DNA from 2 places in the Arthrobacter sp. Y3223166 genome. Region 1 is predicted to be linked to the other one. Evidence: riboswitches for the same ligand, from Rfam matches in the RefSeq annotation. Region 1 holds a riboswitch; the other holds the start of a gene.
The links. Region 1 has a riboswitch for S-adenosylmethionine ahead of AC5RUH_RS01680 (acyl-CoA dehydrogenase family protein). Riboswitches for the same ligand answer to the same signal wherever they lie in the genome.
Positions count from the first base shown of each region.

Region 2: it holds a riboswitch for S-adenosylmethionine, as region 1 does, so the genes downstream of both, AC5RUH_RS09710 (flavin reductase family protein) here and AC5RUH_RS01680 (acyl-CoA dehydrogenase family protein) in region 1, are expected to answer to the same signal.

Region 1 is NZ_JBNHGE010000002.1:15,187-22,636, reverse strand. Features, by position in the region: gene AC5RUH_RS01680 (acyl-CoA dehydrogenase family protein) at 1-1,193, opposite strand, end outside; SAM riboswitch class IV at 1,269-1,383, opposite strand; gene AC5RUH_RS01675 (zinc-binding dehydrogenase) at 1,711-2,667, shown strand; gene AC5RUH_RS01670 (CoA-binding protein) at 2,731-3,147, opposite strand; gene AC5RUH_RS01665 (alpha/beta hydrolase) at 3,286-4,584, opposite strand; gene AC5RUH_RS01660 (helix-turn-helix domain-containing protein) at 4,704-5,246, shown strand; gene AC5RUH_RS01655 (VOC family protein) at 5,417-5,782, opposite strand; gene AC5RUH_RS01650 (ABC transporter ATP-binding protein) at 6,143-6,982, shown strand; gene AC5RUH_RS01645 (aliphatic sulfonate ABC transporter substrate-binding protein) at 7,089-7,450, shown strand, end outside.
Region 2 is NZ_JBNHGE010000017.1:31,623-39,072, reverse strand. Features, by position in the region: gene AC5RUH_RS09720 (hypothetical protein) at 203-415, shown strand; gene AC5RUH_RS09715 (prephenate dehydratase) at 503-1,372, shown strand; SAM riboswitch class IV at 1,536-1,650, shown strand; gene AC5RUH_RS09710 (flavin reductase family protein) at 1,703-2,209, shown strand; gene AC5RUH_RS09705 (aldo/keto reductase) at 2,261-3,250, opposite strand; gene AC5RUH_RS09700 (alpha/beta hydrolase) at 3,387-4,403, opposite strand; gene AC5RUH_RS09695 (hypothetical protein) at 4,590-4,967, opposite strand; gene AC5RUH_RS09690 (cytochrome b/b6 domain-containing protein) at 5,041-5,973, opposite strand; gene AC5RUH_RS09685 (FadR/GntR family transcriptional regulator) at 6,106-6,813, opposite strand; gene AC5RUH_RS09680 (MFS transporter) at 6,810-7,450, opposite strand, start outside.

The DNA.
Region 1 (7,450 bases):
GCGCCGACCTCGACCTTCTTGTAGTCGACCGGATCGTGCAGGGTGTGCGTGCGGATGTTGCGCCAGAAAATGTCCAGCCCGACCTCGGTTTTCGCGGAGGACGAGCCGGTGGTCTCGAAGATCCGGTTCGCCACGTCCACGCCCACCTCGGTGGACACGACCTTGAGCCGCGCAATCTCGAGCGCGATGTCCGCCCGGGCTTCCGCGCTCAACTGCGCGCCGGCGGCAATAACAGCGTCGAACCTGGCGTTCGTCCGGTCGGCCAGGGCCTCCACCGCGGCAACCCGCGACACCAGCTCGCCGTAGACCCGCTGCGTCAGCGGATCCTGGGCATAGGTCTCCTGCGTGCTGAGGAACCAGGAGTTCCGGCGCGCCAGCGTGATCCGGCGTCCGCGGTCCAGCGCCCCCTGCGCGATGCCCAGGTAGAGGCTGCCGAAGGCCAGCTGGATGTACGGGGTAACCAGCGTGGAGAAAGGCTCCTCCCCTACCTCGCCGATGATGTCCGCTTCGGTGACCTGCACGCCGTCGTACTTCACCGAGCCACTGGCCGAGAGCCGCTGTCCGAGCGCATCCCAGTCCCCGAGGTATCCGATGCCCGTTCGGTCATGCTCCAGCGCGAGGGCCAGGAACTTGCCCCGCTCGGGTCCGGCCGCGATCACGGCGTTGACCAGGATGGCGTCGCCGACGGAAGCGCCGGTGGAGAAGTGCTTGGTGCCGTTCAGCCGGAAGCCGTCGCCGTCGGGAACAAGTTCCAGATTTGGGTCCACCGGGTTCACGGAGTCGCCCCAGGACCAGCGGCCCCGAGCGGAGCGGCGGAGCAGTCGTTCCTGGACCTGCGCATCACCGTAGAACACGACGGCGCCCAGGTTGGCGTAGTGGTAACCGAGTATTTGCGCGATCGACGCGTCGGTGCGGGCCAGGATGCGCACGGCGTGCAGCGCGCTCTCCCAGTGCCCGCCCTCGCCGCCCCAGTCGGCCGGGATGATCAGGTTGAGCAGGCCCGAGTTGCGCAGCAGCTCCACCTCGGCGTGCGGGTCGGCGTTGCGTCGGTCGCGCTCCAGCACGTCCGGGGCCAGCGCGGCGGCAACGCCTTCGGCTACTTGCTGCCAGTGGGCCAGTTCCTCGGCGGTAGCCTGTCCGGCCCACGGGGCTGGGCGGGTTTGCGGGTTGTTGGCGGTCACGACGGCGGTCATGTTGGCTCCTCACGGCGGGGCTCCCATCCGGACCCGCGGCGCAGCAACCGTCACGGTTGGGGCGCATCCCGGAGGGGGCCGTACTTGCCGGGCACGGTGTTGTGCGCGGCCGGATCCTCATCTGGGGCACCCCGCTACGGGAGAGGGTTGCCGCCCAACCAGCCAGAGCTTGTCGTTGGGACTCTTGATCTCGGAGTCGAGTATGCCGGGGCCGATCCGGTGCAGGGAAGCACATGACAGGCCATGACATTCTGCTGCCGTTTGTTACGGAAACCGCTTCTGATGACGACGACGGCCCGTCGCCCCAGCCGGCTCCGGGGGCTGGGGCCGGCAGGCGTCCGCCCGGCTCCACGGGCTGGGGCTGCAGGCTTCCGCCCGGCGCATTAAGCCGTGCGCATTCCTCTGCGCGGCTGTCCCCTACTGGCCTGGTTACGAGGGGACTACCGTGGAGGTGCACTGCCAATATGGCCGGGCCGGGACGGGCACCGTCCGCTGGCCGTCGTACGGGAGGTTCATCATGAAGGCATGGCAATTTGTCGGCACGAAGAAGCCGCTGGAGCTTAATGAGGTTCAGGAACCCCACGCTGGCCCCGGTGAAGTGGTCGTCGACGTCAAGGCGTCGGGGGTCTGTCACTCGGACGTCTCGACGCTCGATGATCCGGGATGGATGGCGCTGTTCCAGCACGGCCTGCCCCGCACCATGGGCCATGAATCCGCCGGCGTTATCAGCGAGGTCGGCGAGGGCATGGACCATTGGAAGATTGGCGACCGCGTAGGCCTCTCTCCGGTGATGTCGGACGGGGACGCATTGGGTTACGGGAAGTGGGATGGAGGCTTCGCCGCCAAGCTTCGCGCGACCGACGACAATCTCGTCGCCCTGCCCGACGAAGTGCCGTTCGACCTCGGCGCGATGGCGACCGACGCCGGCTTGACCGCCTACCATGCCATGATGGCGGTCGGCGGGGCGAAGAACGGCATGAAGGTCGGCGTCATCGGCCTGGGCGGACTGGGCTACATCGGTGCACGCTGTGCCGCGTTGGTCGGCGCCGAGGTGTACGGCGCCGAGGTCAATCCGGAAACCCAGAAACTGGCCGACGAGATCGGATTGGCTGGCGTCGGCGCCTCGATCGAAGAGTTCAAGGACAAGAACCTGGAGCTGATCGTGGACTACGCCGGCTTCGGCACCACGACCTCGGCCGCCATCGAAACCCTCGCTGAGTTCGGCACCCTGGTTCAGGTGGGCATGGGCCGGTTGGAATCGACCATCAATACCTACCCGATCATCATCAACCAGCTCACCATCAGGGGCTCAAAGTCCGGTACCAAGGAGGATCTTGCCGGCATCTACGAGCTGATGAAGAGTGGCCAGCTCAAACCACCCATGAACCACATCAAGCATGCCGACATTCCCGGCGCAATCGACAAGCTTCGCGCGGGAGGCGTCGTCGGCCGCTTCATCGCTGTGTACGAGTGATGCGGGGACTCGAGGCGGCCGTCCGAAGGCGGGGCAGGGCTGACCGCAGCCCGTGAGCTGCTGTTATAAACCGAAGCGCGGGGCCTCGATGGCCGGGCAGGTATCCATGACGACGTCCAGCCCGGCCGCCTTGGCCCGTTCCGCGGCGGCTTCGTCGATCACGCCCAGCTGGAGCCACACCGCCTTGGCACCGACTTCGATGGCCTGGTCCACCACCGGGCCGACCTTCTGCGAGTTCACGAAGCAGTCCACCACGTCGATCTCGCCGGGAATGTCCCCGAGCTTTTGGTAACCGGTCAGGCCGAGGACGTCGTCGCCCTGCAGGTTGACGGGGACGACTTCCATGTCCAGTTGGTCCATCAGGTACCGGGAGATGCGCATGGCCACCCGGTGCGGGTTCGTGGACAGGCCGACGACGGCCCAGCGGCCGGGGTTTTCGAGCAGCCGCCGGACGACTTCGGGGTCATTCTGGTGTGCCATGGCTCGACCCTACCCGCGACTCTTCGGCACCGGAACCGCCGCCGGCCCTCTCCCCCTCAGCCGCCCTCATCGAGGAGTCGGCAGGCGCCCTCAACCCGTCGGTTTAAGGGCGCCAGCTGAACAGTCGATGGTTTGGGGCTAGCCAGCCAACCGGGCCGCCGCTGCGTCGGCGTGCTCCGCCACCCAGTTCCCCACCAGTTCCAGCACTTCAGCGTCCACGGGCTCGCGGATCTGGCGCTTGTAGTCGGAGAGGGTCGGAACCTTCGGGTCGCGGCGCAGCAGGTGCGACAGGTCCTCGATCTTCCTCGTGGTCACCGGGCCGGGGACAGTGGCCGCGATGATGTCCAGGTCGGCCGGGTCCACCTGCACGTCCTTGGCGCCCGTGATGGCCAGCACCGGCATGTGCAGGCGCTCCAAGTTCGGAACGGGGTCGAAGTCGAGGAACTCCCGATGCCACAGCGCGTTGATCTTGCGGCCCTGCATGCGCACCACGTCCTCGGTGGTGAGCCGAAGTTTTTCCACCGACTTCGCCTGCACCTTGACCAGGTCCTGGCGGAAAAGCTTCAGCAGCAAGCGCGGGAAGGCGGGCAGCGAGTCGCTGATCTGGGCCGTCTGCCACCTGCCTGTCTCAAAGCCTGTCTGCGCCGAGGCTGAAAGCAGCACAGCCCCATCCACCCGTGTACCGGACTCTGCCGCCACGGCCGCCGCGTGGTAGCTGCCTTCGCTGTGGCCGACCAGGAACACCGGGAGGCCCGCGGCCTTTTGGGCGGCCATCCAGCGGAGGGCGGCCGCGGCGTCGTCGGTGTTCTGACGGAAGCCGGCCGCCCAGAAGGTTCCTTCCGAGTCGCCGGTACCGCGCTTGTCGTAGCGCAGGGAAGCGATTCCGTGGCCGGCAAGTGCCGTCGCCAAGTCACGGCTGATGCCCAACGGCATCCGTTTGTGGTCGGCATTGCGGTCGATCGGTCCCGAGCCCGGCAGGATCAGCGCGGCGCCGCGGACCGTTCCGGCCGGTTCAGCCCAGGTTCCCGTCAGCTGAACGGTCCCGGACGGGAAGCTGATCACTTCTTCGGTGAACGCCTGACCGGCGGGCAGGCCGGCGGCCTTCCGGATCCGGGCCGCAACTTCCTCGGCATCGGGAAGCGACACGACCACCCGGGCGTACTTTTGCCCGTCCAGGTCAAGCTGAACTGCCGGGGTGCCGCGGCGGGCGACGGCGAGGGTCTTGCCGCGGCCGCGCCACGTTCCCACCCGAGTCCGTCCCGGGATCGCAAGCCCGGGAGCCCGCCATCCGTGGACGCCGTCGAACGCATACGCGAGCACCCGGACGGAGGTCACCGCGGACAGCGGGAATCGCTGGTCGCCGAGCAGCCCCGCAACTTTCTCGAATCGATCCAGCTCCAGCAGAACCTCCTTGTTCTCCACCACTATCGCCGCCACCGCGCCTCCCTTCGGGTCGTTTATTGCTCGTGTCTTGGTCGTCGGTCGCCCATTTGGTTACCGGACAGTACGATTATTATCAGTTGCAGGAACAATGTCAACTGTGAGAACGTTGAGCCATGTCCTCCTCACAGAGCGCCGACCTGATCCTGCACCCCGTACGCCTGCGGATCGTCCAGACGCTGCTGGGCAACCGTGAGCTGACCACGGCGGAGATCTCCGCCGAACTCCCCGACATTCCCACCGCGACGCTTTACCGGCACATAAGCACGCTCTCCAAGGCCGGCGTGCTGGCGGTGGCCCAGGAGAGACCGGTTCGCGGCACCACCGAACGTACCTTTCGACTGGACGTAGCCAGGAGTTCAGTGGCCGAGGACGATCTGGCGTCCATGACGGCCGATGACCACCGGCGCGGCTTCATGGCCTTTGCGGCCGGGCTGCTGGGTGCCTTCGACCAATACATCTCCGGGGGGAATCCGGACTTCGTGCGCGACGGGGCCGGTTACCGGCAGACCGCCCTCTGGATGACGGACGAAGAGTTCGAGGATTTCACCTCCGCCATCAGGGCTGCCGCAGAGAAGGTGGTGGCCAACGGCCCTGAAAAGGGGCGGCACCGCCGTTTGTTCTCCACGGTCCTCATCCCGGCGGATCCGCCCGCCTGACTGACCGCCCCGCCGGGCCCGCCCCGGGAGCAACGTCCAACATCGGCGGCACATGGGCGGGAGGAGACGGCGGCGTCGTCGGCTGGCTATGAAAGGAGGCAGCGACGCCGGCGACACCCGAGCGAACGGGGGCATCGCCGTCGTGATGGCCCCGAGGGGGCGGGCCGGCGTTACGCGTCCCAGCAGAGGCAGAAGGGGTGTCCGGCGGGGTCGGCGTACACCTGGAACCCCGAGGCGGACGCCGGGTCATCGGCCGGCTTCAGCAGCTTGGCACCCAGGGACGTCGCCTGTTCATGGGCGGCCGCGAGATCGTCTATGTAGAGGTCCAGGTGGATCTGCTGCGGCGTCCCGTCCGGCCAGTCGGGCGGGATGTGGTCGGGCGCAAGCTGGAATCCCAGCCGCGATTCGCCGTCCACCATGACCGTGTGCCAGTCGTCTTCGGCCTCGACCGTCCCGTCCAAGAGGCCGGCCCAGAAGGTGCTCTCCGCCGCGAGGTCGGCGGCGTCGAACACGATGATCTCTCTGCTGATTTTCATGCGGTCATCCTGCCACTGAGCCGAAGTTGCGTCCATGGTTAGCGGGGATGCGCCTGTTTCCCCGGCGGGTTCCCCACGAGTGGTTCGCGCCTTTGTTACGGCAGATTGTCATTCCGCCTTTGTTACGGGTCATTATTACGGGCAGTTTGCCGGGAGCCCCGCCCGTGCCGTTTAGTTGGTGGTGACCATCCCGAGCGGCCGAGAGACCTGGATCGACGACGCCGCAGCAACCCTGGTCACCGGAAGCCCACCCAGGCTGCCGGTGATAACGAGGTGACAAGCCACGGGTACGGCCGGCGATTGCCGGGCCGCACGGCTTGATCCGTAGGGTGCTACTGCCAGGATCGATGGAGTGATCCCATGACTGCCGTACTGTCGTCGTCCCGCCACGCGGCTCCCGTTGCCGCTGCACCCGCGGCCCGTTCCGACTCCGCGCTGGCCGTTTCCTTTCGCGCCCTGAACCGCACGTTCGGCACGGGAGCACAGGCCCACACCGTGCTGCGCGACGTGAACTTCGAGGTCCGTCCCGGCGAGGTGCTGGCCATCCTGGGCCCGTCAGGCTGCGGCAAGTCCACCTTGCTCCGCGCCACCGCAGGCCTCGACGCGCCCAGCGCCGGCGCGGTGGAAATCGACGGCACTCCGGTCCAGGGCATCGACTCCCGCTGCGCCGTCGCGTTCCAGGAACCCCGGCTGCTGCCGTGGCACACCCTGCAGGCCAACGTGGCCATCGGCCTGCCCAAGAGCTCCAGCGCCAAGCAGGGCAAGTCCAAGGTCGCCCGGCTGCTGGACCTGGTCGGCCTGGCCGCCTTCGCCAAGCACCGGCCGCGCGAGGTCTCCGGCGGCATGGCCCAGCGGGCATCCCTGGCCCGGGCCTTGGCCCGCAATCCGGGCGTGCTGCTGCTGGACGAACCGTTCGGCGCGCTGGACGCGCTGACCCGGATCAAGATGCAGGACCTGCTGCTCGATATCCACGCGGTGGAACCCACCACTGTGTTGCTGGTGACCCACGACGTGGACGAGGCCCTGCAACTGGCGGACAGGATCATCGTGCTTGGCAAGGAAGAGGGCCGCGAGGACGACGGCGCCACGATCGTGCGCACCGTCGACGTTCCCGGCAGCCGCCCGCGGGACCGCGGTTCGGTCGAGTTGGCCCGAATGCGCCGCTCGCTCCTCGAAAGCCTCGGCGTCGACGGCCATTAGGGCCGCCCTCGCCACCCACAAATCACGCAATGCCCGGGCCGTTCGCGCCCGAAAGTCATCCGGAGCGGAATTTCTCCTGTTCCGCACCCCGTCCAAAGGAACCACCATGTCTCTTGCCAGCCGTTTCTCCCGCCGCCCGCTCCTCGGCGCTGCCGCCGTTGCCGCCACCGCCTCGCTGGCCCTGACCGGCTGCGTTGCCGGTGAGGATTCCGAAGCCACCGCGGCCCAAGGCGGCGGCGATGGCGTGCTCAACATCGACTTCGCCACCTACAACCCGCTGAGCCTGGTCATCAAGGAAAAGGGCTGGCTGGAGGCCACCCTGGCCGACGAGGGCGTCGAGGTGAACTGGGTGCAGTCGGCCGGTTCCAACAAGGCCAACGAGGCGCTGCGCTCCGGAGCGGTCGACGTCGGCTCCACCGCCGGTTCAGCGGCGCTGCTGGCCCGCGCCAACGGCTCGCCGATCAAGAC
Region 2 (7,450 bases), on a different contig from region 1:
GTCCCGCCTGACCTGCTTCCAGCACCACGCCGCCGCGCCGGGTGTGGCGCACGCCACGCCGGTGCGAAATTCATCTGATGTCATCTGGGATGGCAGAATGTAAAGTTCCATGCACCGTTCCGCATGGCAGGCTCGTTCCGGCCGGAAGCTTCCATCCCGCGTTTCTCCTGCGCGGAAACCTCCGGCCACGAAAGGCAGAACCATGGCCACTTCCCTGGCTACCAAGTCGTTGACCGCACAGACGGCTTCCGAAGCACACGATCTCCTGAATGCTGCGGTCGAAGAGTTGCAAAAGCTCGCCGCCATCGACGGCGATTGCGGCATCCTGGTCACTCGCACCGGCCCCGGGCAGTTTACGGTGGAGCTGAGCGACGACGTGCCCTACGGCATCACCCAGGAATCGCATCTGTACTAAGCGGTTGGCGGGCCGGTCCCGGTTATATGACGCCGCCCGGTTGCCCGGAATGAAGCGCCGGCCCGCCCCGGTGGGATAATTTCGCCCATGGCTCCAGCGATTGCGTACCAAGGTGAACCCGGCTCGAACTCCCACATGGCTTGCCTGGAAGTGCGCCCCGGTTGGGAAGCGGTGCCGTGTGCCAGCTTCGAGGATGCGTTCGCTGCCGTCACCGGCGGCGAGGCGGAACTGGCCATGATCCCCATCGACAACTCGATCGCCGGCCGGGTGGCGGACATCCACGCCCTGCTGCCGAAGACCACCCTGCAGATCGTGGAGGAATTCTTCCTGCCCATCCGTTTCAGCCTGCTGGGCGTACGCGGGGCCACCGTGGAGCAGGCCCGGGAGGTGCACAGCCACATCCATGCTTTGGGCCAGTGCCGCAAGCTGATCCGCAGGCTCGGGCTCACTCCGGTCATCGCAGGCGACACCGCCGGTTCGGCCCGGGAGGTGGCCGAATGGAACGACCCGACCAAGGTCTCCCTGGCGCCGCCGATGGCCGCCGAACTCTACGGTCTGGAGGTTTTCGCGGAAAAGGTCGAAGACGATCCGACGAACACCACACGGTTCGTGGTGCTGGCCGACCGCCGGCCGGTCCCGTCCCGCGAGGAACTTCCCGGTCCGGCCGTAACCAGCTTCGTGTTCCGCGTGCGGAACGTGCCGTCCGCGCTGTACAAGGCGCTGGGCGGTTTCGCCACCAACGGCATCAACATGACCCGGTTGGAGAGCTACATGGTGGGCGGCGAGTTTGCCGCCACCATGTTCATGGTGGACGTCGAAGGCCACCCGGACGATCCGGCCATGGTCCACGCCTTCGAGGAACTGGACTTCTTCACCACCGAAATCCGCATCCTGGGCGTCTACCCGGCGCATCCGTTCCGGCAGCGGACCGTGCGCCCGGGCGCCGCCGCGCAGTAGCCGTGGGACCAGCAGTCGGACAGTAGCCTTCGGGGCAGCAGCCGTCGCACGGCCGCCCGTCGGGGCAGCAGACACCTCGCGGCGCCCGGAAGTAAAACGCTGCATTTGACGAACTGTTACCGGCGTTTGACCCAGGCCCTTCCCCGCTCTTAGCGTGGAGACGAATCAAGAGCGCCAACTTCACAGCCCTGGCTGGTTGGCCGGCAACCCTCTACCGTAGCGGGGTGCTCCAGGTGATGATTCGGCCCGCCGGGTATGTCGGCAGGCAAGTACGCGTATCCACCCGCAGCAGCTCGGCCGCAGCGGATGCGCCCAAGCCCCAAGGACGCCATGTCGCTACACCATGACCTGACCCCCCACACGTTGCGCTCCGCCTTCGGCCGCTTCCCCTCGGGCATCGCGGCGCTGTGCGCGACCGTCGCCGGCGAGCCGCAGGGCATCGTCGCCTCCTCGTTCACCGTGGGCGTCTCCCTCGAGCCGCCGCTGGTGATGTTCGCCGTGCAAAACACCTCACGGACCTGGCCGCTGGTCCGCCGGGCCAACCGGATCGGCGTCTCGGTGCTCGGCACCGGACACGACGGCGTCTGCCGCCAGATCGCGTCCAGGAACGGTGACCGCTTTGCCGGCCTGAGCCTGCACGGCACGGACGACGGCGCGCTTTTCCTCAACGACGCGGCGCTCTGGCTGGACTGCTCGGTGCACCAGGAGGTCCCGGCCGGGGACCACCACGTCGTGCTGCTGCAGGTGCACGGACTGTCCACGCACGACGGCACCCACGAGCCCCTGGTCTTCCACGATTCCGCGTTCCGCCGGTTGGAACAGCCGGCCTTCGTCTAGGACCCACGGTCCCGGCCCCCGCCGGCAGCCGGCGGGGCCGGGCGGGGGCAGCTAAGGCAGCGGCCTGCCTCGGGCCGCCACCCACAGGGAGTACCACTCCTCGCGGGTCATCGATGCTCCAACCGCTTCCGCCTCGGCACAGGCCCGGATCCGGTCCGGGCTGCTGGTACCGACGACCGGCCGGATGCCTGCCGGATGCCGCAGCAGCCAGCCCAGCACCACGGCCTCGGGCGGGCACCCCTTGTCCCGGGCAAGTTCCGTGACCAGGGCTGCCGCTGCATGATCCGCCGGGGGTGAGGCATCCGCGGGCGCGGAAGCATCCGGTGTCGCGGCCTCCGCTGCCGCACGCCCGCTGTACCGGCCCTTGGCCAGCGCGCCCCAGGCCTGCAGCTCCACCCCGTGGGCGGCGCAGTATTCCAAGGTGCCGTGCGGGAAGCTGATCCCCGGTCCCTCCGGGTGGTTCACCAGCACCCCCGACTCCAGCCAGTCGCGTCGGTACAGGCTCATTTCCAGCTGGTTCACCGCCAGCGGTTCATCCAGCGCCGACTGCAGCCAGCGCATCTGTTCGCCGGACATGTTCGAGACACCAAGGCGGCGTACCTTCCCGGCCATCCGAAGCTCGTTGAACGCCGCGGCGATCTCCTCGGCCGGCGTCAGCGGATCGGGCCGGTGGATCAGCAGCGTATCCAGGTGATCGGTGTGCAGCCGGCGCAGGCTTTCGTCGGTGCGGGCCAGGATGGCTTCCCGCGAGGAGTCGTAGTGCCCGACCATGCCGGGGACCGGCAGCCGGATGCCGCATTTGCCCTGCAGCCGGATCGAGTCGCGCAGCTCGGGACTTTCCGCCAGCACCCGCCCGAACGCGGCCTCGGCCTTGCCGTGGGCGTAGATGTCGGCGTGGTCGAAGGTCGTGATCCCGGCCTCCAGCGCCGCCGCCACGGCCGCGTGCGCGGCCGCCACATCGGCCGCTTCCAGCGGCCCGCTCCCCCAGCCCCCACCCAACCCCATGCAGCCGAAAATGAGGCGCGAGCCGGCGTCGTTCATTGATAGTTCCCCCTTCGCTGGGCAGGTTTCCAGCGTACGACGGCGGTGCCCGGGGGAGGCATCGGCGCCGGCCCCGGGTGATGCAGACACCGAAGAACACCCCTCGTAGCGGGGCGCCGATTCAACTCGGGTGGCATCAGCCGGTGTGGCGACGGAGGAACGCCACGCTGCGCTCCAGCACCTGCCACGCCGCTTCCAACTCCAGGTTGAACTGGAACTGGTGCCCTAGGCCGGCCTCCGTGTGGGGGAAGAACTCCTCCACGGCCGCGCCCTTGATCCGCAGCGCTTCGACCAGCCCGAGCGAGTGCGGCAGCAACGGGTCCGTGTTGCCCGCTGACACGAAAGCCGGCGGATAGCCGGCGCCCACGTGCTTGGCCACGGAGGCCAGCGCGACGTAGGGACGCTCCAGATAGTCCTTGGCCCCGGTGTAGGACCACAGCACCGTGCGCAGGTAGTTCTGGTTCCCGGCCTGGTCCGCCCCGGCGAGCGAGAGGTCGTACGCCCCGCAGTGCAGCAGCACCGCGCGCAGCCGCTCCGGCTTCATGGGCGAGGCAATGCCGAGCCTTTTGGCATAGTCGGGATCGGCGATGACCAGCGCCAGTTGTGCGGCAATTTGCGCGCCCGCAGAGTCCCCGGCCAGCACGATCCGCTCGGTATCGATGTGCAGCCGGTCGGCGTTGTGTTCCAGGTAGCGCAGCGCGGCGGCCGTCTGGCGCACCGGCGCCGGGTAGCGGCGCACGTGGGCCAGCGAATAGTCCACTCCCACGGCGGTGAAGCCGTAGGAGGCGAGAATCCGCAGGTAATTGGCGACGTCGTTCTTGGTGCCGGAGATCCAGGCCCCGCCGTGGATCCAGACAATTGTCGGAAGGCGCAGCGAATCCTCGGCCGCCTTGTCCGGGAAGAACACGTCCAGGCGGGTATGCCCGTGGTTGCTGAGGTATTCCTGATCCAATACTTCGCTGATTCCGTCCGGCACGTGCCGGGCCATCGCGCGGGCCGTGCGCCGGCCGTCCCGTTCCGACAGCACCCGCAGCAGCACCGCCAGCGGCCGGGGGCTGAAGCGCAGCCACAGGACCAGGCCGCCGGCAAGGGCCGCCGGGACGGCGACGAGCACGGCAACTGCTGTCAGTGCGCGGCGGATACGGACCTGCATGGCTTCCTCCGATCGGCCGGTAGTGAACCAATCGTGAGCCCGCCCCGCCCGCGGGGCAAGCCCCTCCCCTGCCTGACCGTCAACCGTCGGAACCCCCCGCCCGCGAAGGGACGTGAGACCCGCAAACGGCTGGACGGCCCACCGACGAAAAGCCTTGCAGCTCCCCGCCAAGGGCGGGAAACCACGTCACCCGAGGGCAACCACCAGGCTCAGCGCGGCCAAGACCAGGGCGACCGGCGTCATGGTCCACCGCTCGGGCTTGCTGCGCGAGATGGCGTTCATCAGGACGCCGACGAACAGGTACGCGGTCAGGACCCAGCCAAGAACGAGCGACGCGGTCTCCGGCAACGCGTCGAGAAACTGCGCGCGGTCCATGATGACGAACACGAAGAACGCATACAGGAGCACCGAGACCGCGCTCCCGATGCGCAGCTTCGCCGGCAGGATGCGGTGGCTTCCTCCCCAGGCGAACCGGCCCAGCGGCAGGCCCGCGGCCAGCAGGATCTGGAAGACGGCCAACAGCGCGAAGACAAGGCACGCGGCGATGGCCGCAACGGTGATCATGGCGAGCAGTGTAGCGGTGCAGCCTTGAGCCGCGGTCAGGCGGTCAGCGGCTGGCGATCAGGCGGCCGCGCGGTCAGCGGCTCGTGACCTTGCCCGTCAGCGAGGCGATCGGGCGCAGGAAGATCGGCCGGGCCAGGAACCAAGCCGCCACGGTCACCGCGACGGAGGCGGCAAAGATCCAGAAACCGGTCCACCCGCCGTCGTCCGTGGCCGCATACATGTGGTTGAGGTTGCGCAGCGCGCCGGTGGCCAGCACCAGCGTCACGTGCACGATGATGAACAGCACGAAATACACCATCACCGGGAAGTGGATGGCCCGGGCCGCCTCAATCGGGAAGTACTTGTTGACCGCGGCCCGCTTGGGCCAGGCGGCCGAGGTGCGCAGGCCGGAGACGATGGCCAGCGGGGCGGCGATGAAGACGGTCGCGAAGTAGGTCAGCAATTGCAGCGCGTTGTAGTTCACCCACCCGTTCTCCAGCGGCCAGTCCAGCGAGGCGTACTGCAGCACCGCGGACAGCGCGTTCGGGAAGATGTCCCAGCTGGTGGGCACAATCCGCATCCAGTGCCCGGTCGCGAAGATCAGCACCATGAAGACGATGCCGTTCAGCACCCACAACGCATCCAGCGTCAGGTGGAACCACAGGTTCAGGGTGATCTTGGTGGGCGCGTTCCTGGTCTTCACCAGGCCCTTGTTGTTGCGTGTCCAGTACGCCGGCGAGCGGGTACCGGCCCGTACCTGCAGGCCGGTGCGGATGATCAACACGATCAGGAAGAAGTTGAGGAAGTGCTGCCAACCCAGCCACGCGGGCAGCCCGACCGGCGCGGATTCGGGCAGTTCGGAGCGGCCCGGGTAGGCGGCCAGGAAGTCCTGGACGCCCGGCATCGTGCGAAGCCATTTGGCCAGCAACACCAACAGCAGGAGCACGACGACGGCGCCGGCCACCGCCGCGGTGATCTTCAGCCACGTCTTCCGGGTGCTCCCGGACGGTTTCGTCGAAGTGGACATCGCCAGCTTTCCTCGTTCCCTGCGTCCCGACAGTCCGGGCTTCGTGATTCAAGGTACCCCGGCCGGGCGGCATCGTGCCACACGCGCGGCCGCGGCGGCCAGAGCCCGCCGCAGCACGGCGTGAGCGGGGCGTTATTGGCCGTCCTGCGGCATCCATTTCAGGCAGTAGCGCAGGTTGGCGGTGACGGTCCGCACCGCGGCTTCTTCGTCTCCGGCCGCGATGGCGTCCGCGAGGTCCTCGTGTCCGGCGCGCAGACATCCATCGAAGCCGTCCCGCAATCGCTGGGCCATCTTGGTCCCGTGGAACACATCGCCGAAGCTGCCGTACAGCTCGTGCAGCAGCTGGTTGCCGGAGGCCTCGGCCACGGCCAGGTGGAAGTCCCAGTCCGCGGCGATCCAGCCTTCCAGGTCCTGTTCGGCCCACGCATGCCGGCGCCGGGCCAGCCTCTCCCGCAGCGCCTCCACGGCGCCGCCTGGGCCCGCCGGCTCGGATCGCGCCGATTGCGCCGCCAGCCGCGCCGCCTGGGTGTCCAGCGCGAAGCGCACCTGGAGCACGTCCTCGTCGTCGTACTCCCGGTAGGCGCGGCGGGCGGTGCCGCTGATCTCGCTGGTGGCGCGCACGTACGTGCCGTCACCGCGGCGCACCTCGAGCATCCCGGCGTGGGCCAGGGCCTTGACCGCCTCGCGCAGCGTGCCGCGGGAGACGCCCAGACTCGCCATCAGTTCCGGCTCCGGAGGGATCCGGGACCCCAGCTGCCACCGCCCCGCCGCGATGGACTCCCGCAGCCTGGACGTGACTTCCTCCGCCAGCGGCGGCCGCTGGAGCGGGCCGGACCTCACGCCTGAGCCTTCCGCACCAGGCCGCTGACCGCGTGAGCCAGCAGCAGTTGCAGGGCCGCGCCGGCCACCAGGAGCACCAGCGGTACGGTCCAGTCGGCGAGTGCATCGTGCAGCAGGCCGAGGCCGAACGGGCCCAGGGCGGCGAAGAGGTAGCCCACCGATTGGGCCAGCGTGGACAGTGCGGTGGTCTCGGACGCACTGGAACCGCTGCGGCTGATCACCAGCATCAGCAGCGGGAAAACCCCAAAACCCAGTCCGATCAAAACCGCGGGCAGCACGGCGAGCTCGGCGGGCAGCACGAGCAGGGCGAGGTAGCCCGCCAGCGACGCCGCGCAGGTGATCATGAAGGCCGGCCGCAGCAGGCCCGGGCGCGCCGCCATGGACAACAGCAGGACGACGGCGGGGATGGACACCAGCTGGACCAGCGCGAGCAGCTGCCCGGCGGCCGCGGCATCCACCCCGCGCGAGATCAGGATGTACGGCAGCCAGCCCATCACGGAATAGACGAGCAGCGCCTGGATGGTGAACAGGCCGGTGAGCAGCGCGCCCTTGCGCGTTAGCAGCAGCGGCCACGGCGACGAGTGGTCCCGGGTCCGCGTGCCCGAACCGCGCCTGCCGGCCACGGCCATGGGAAGGA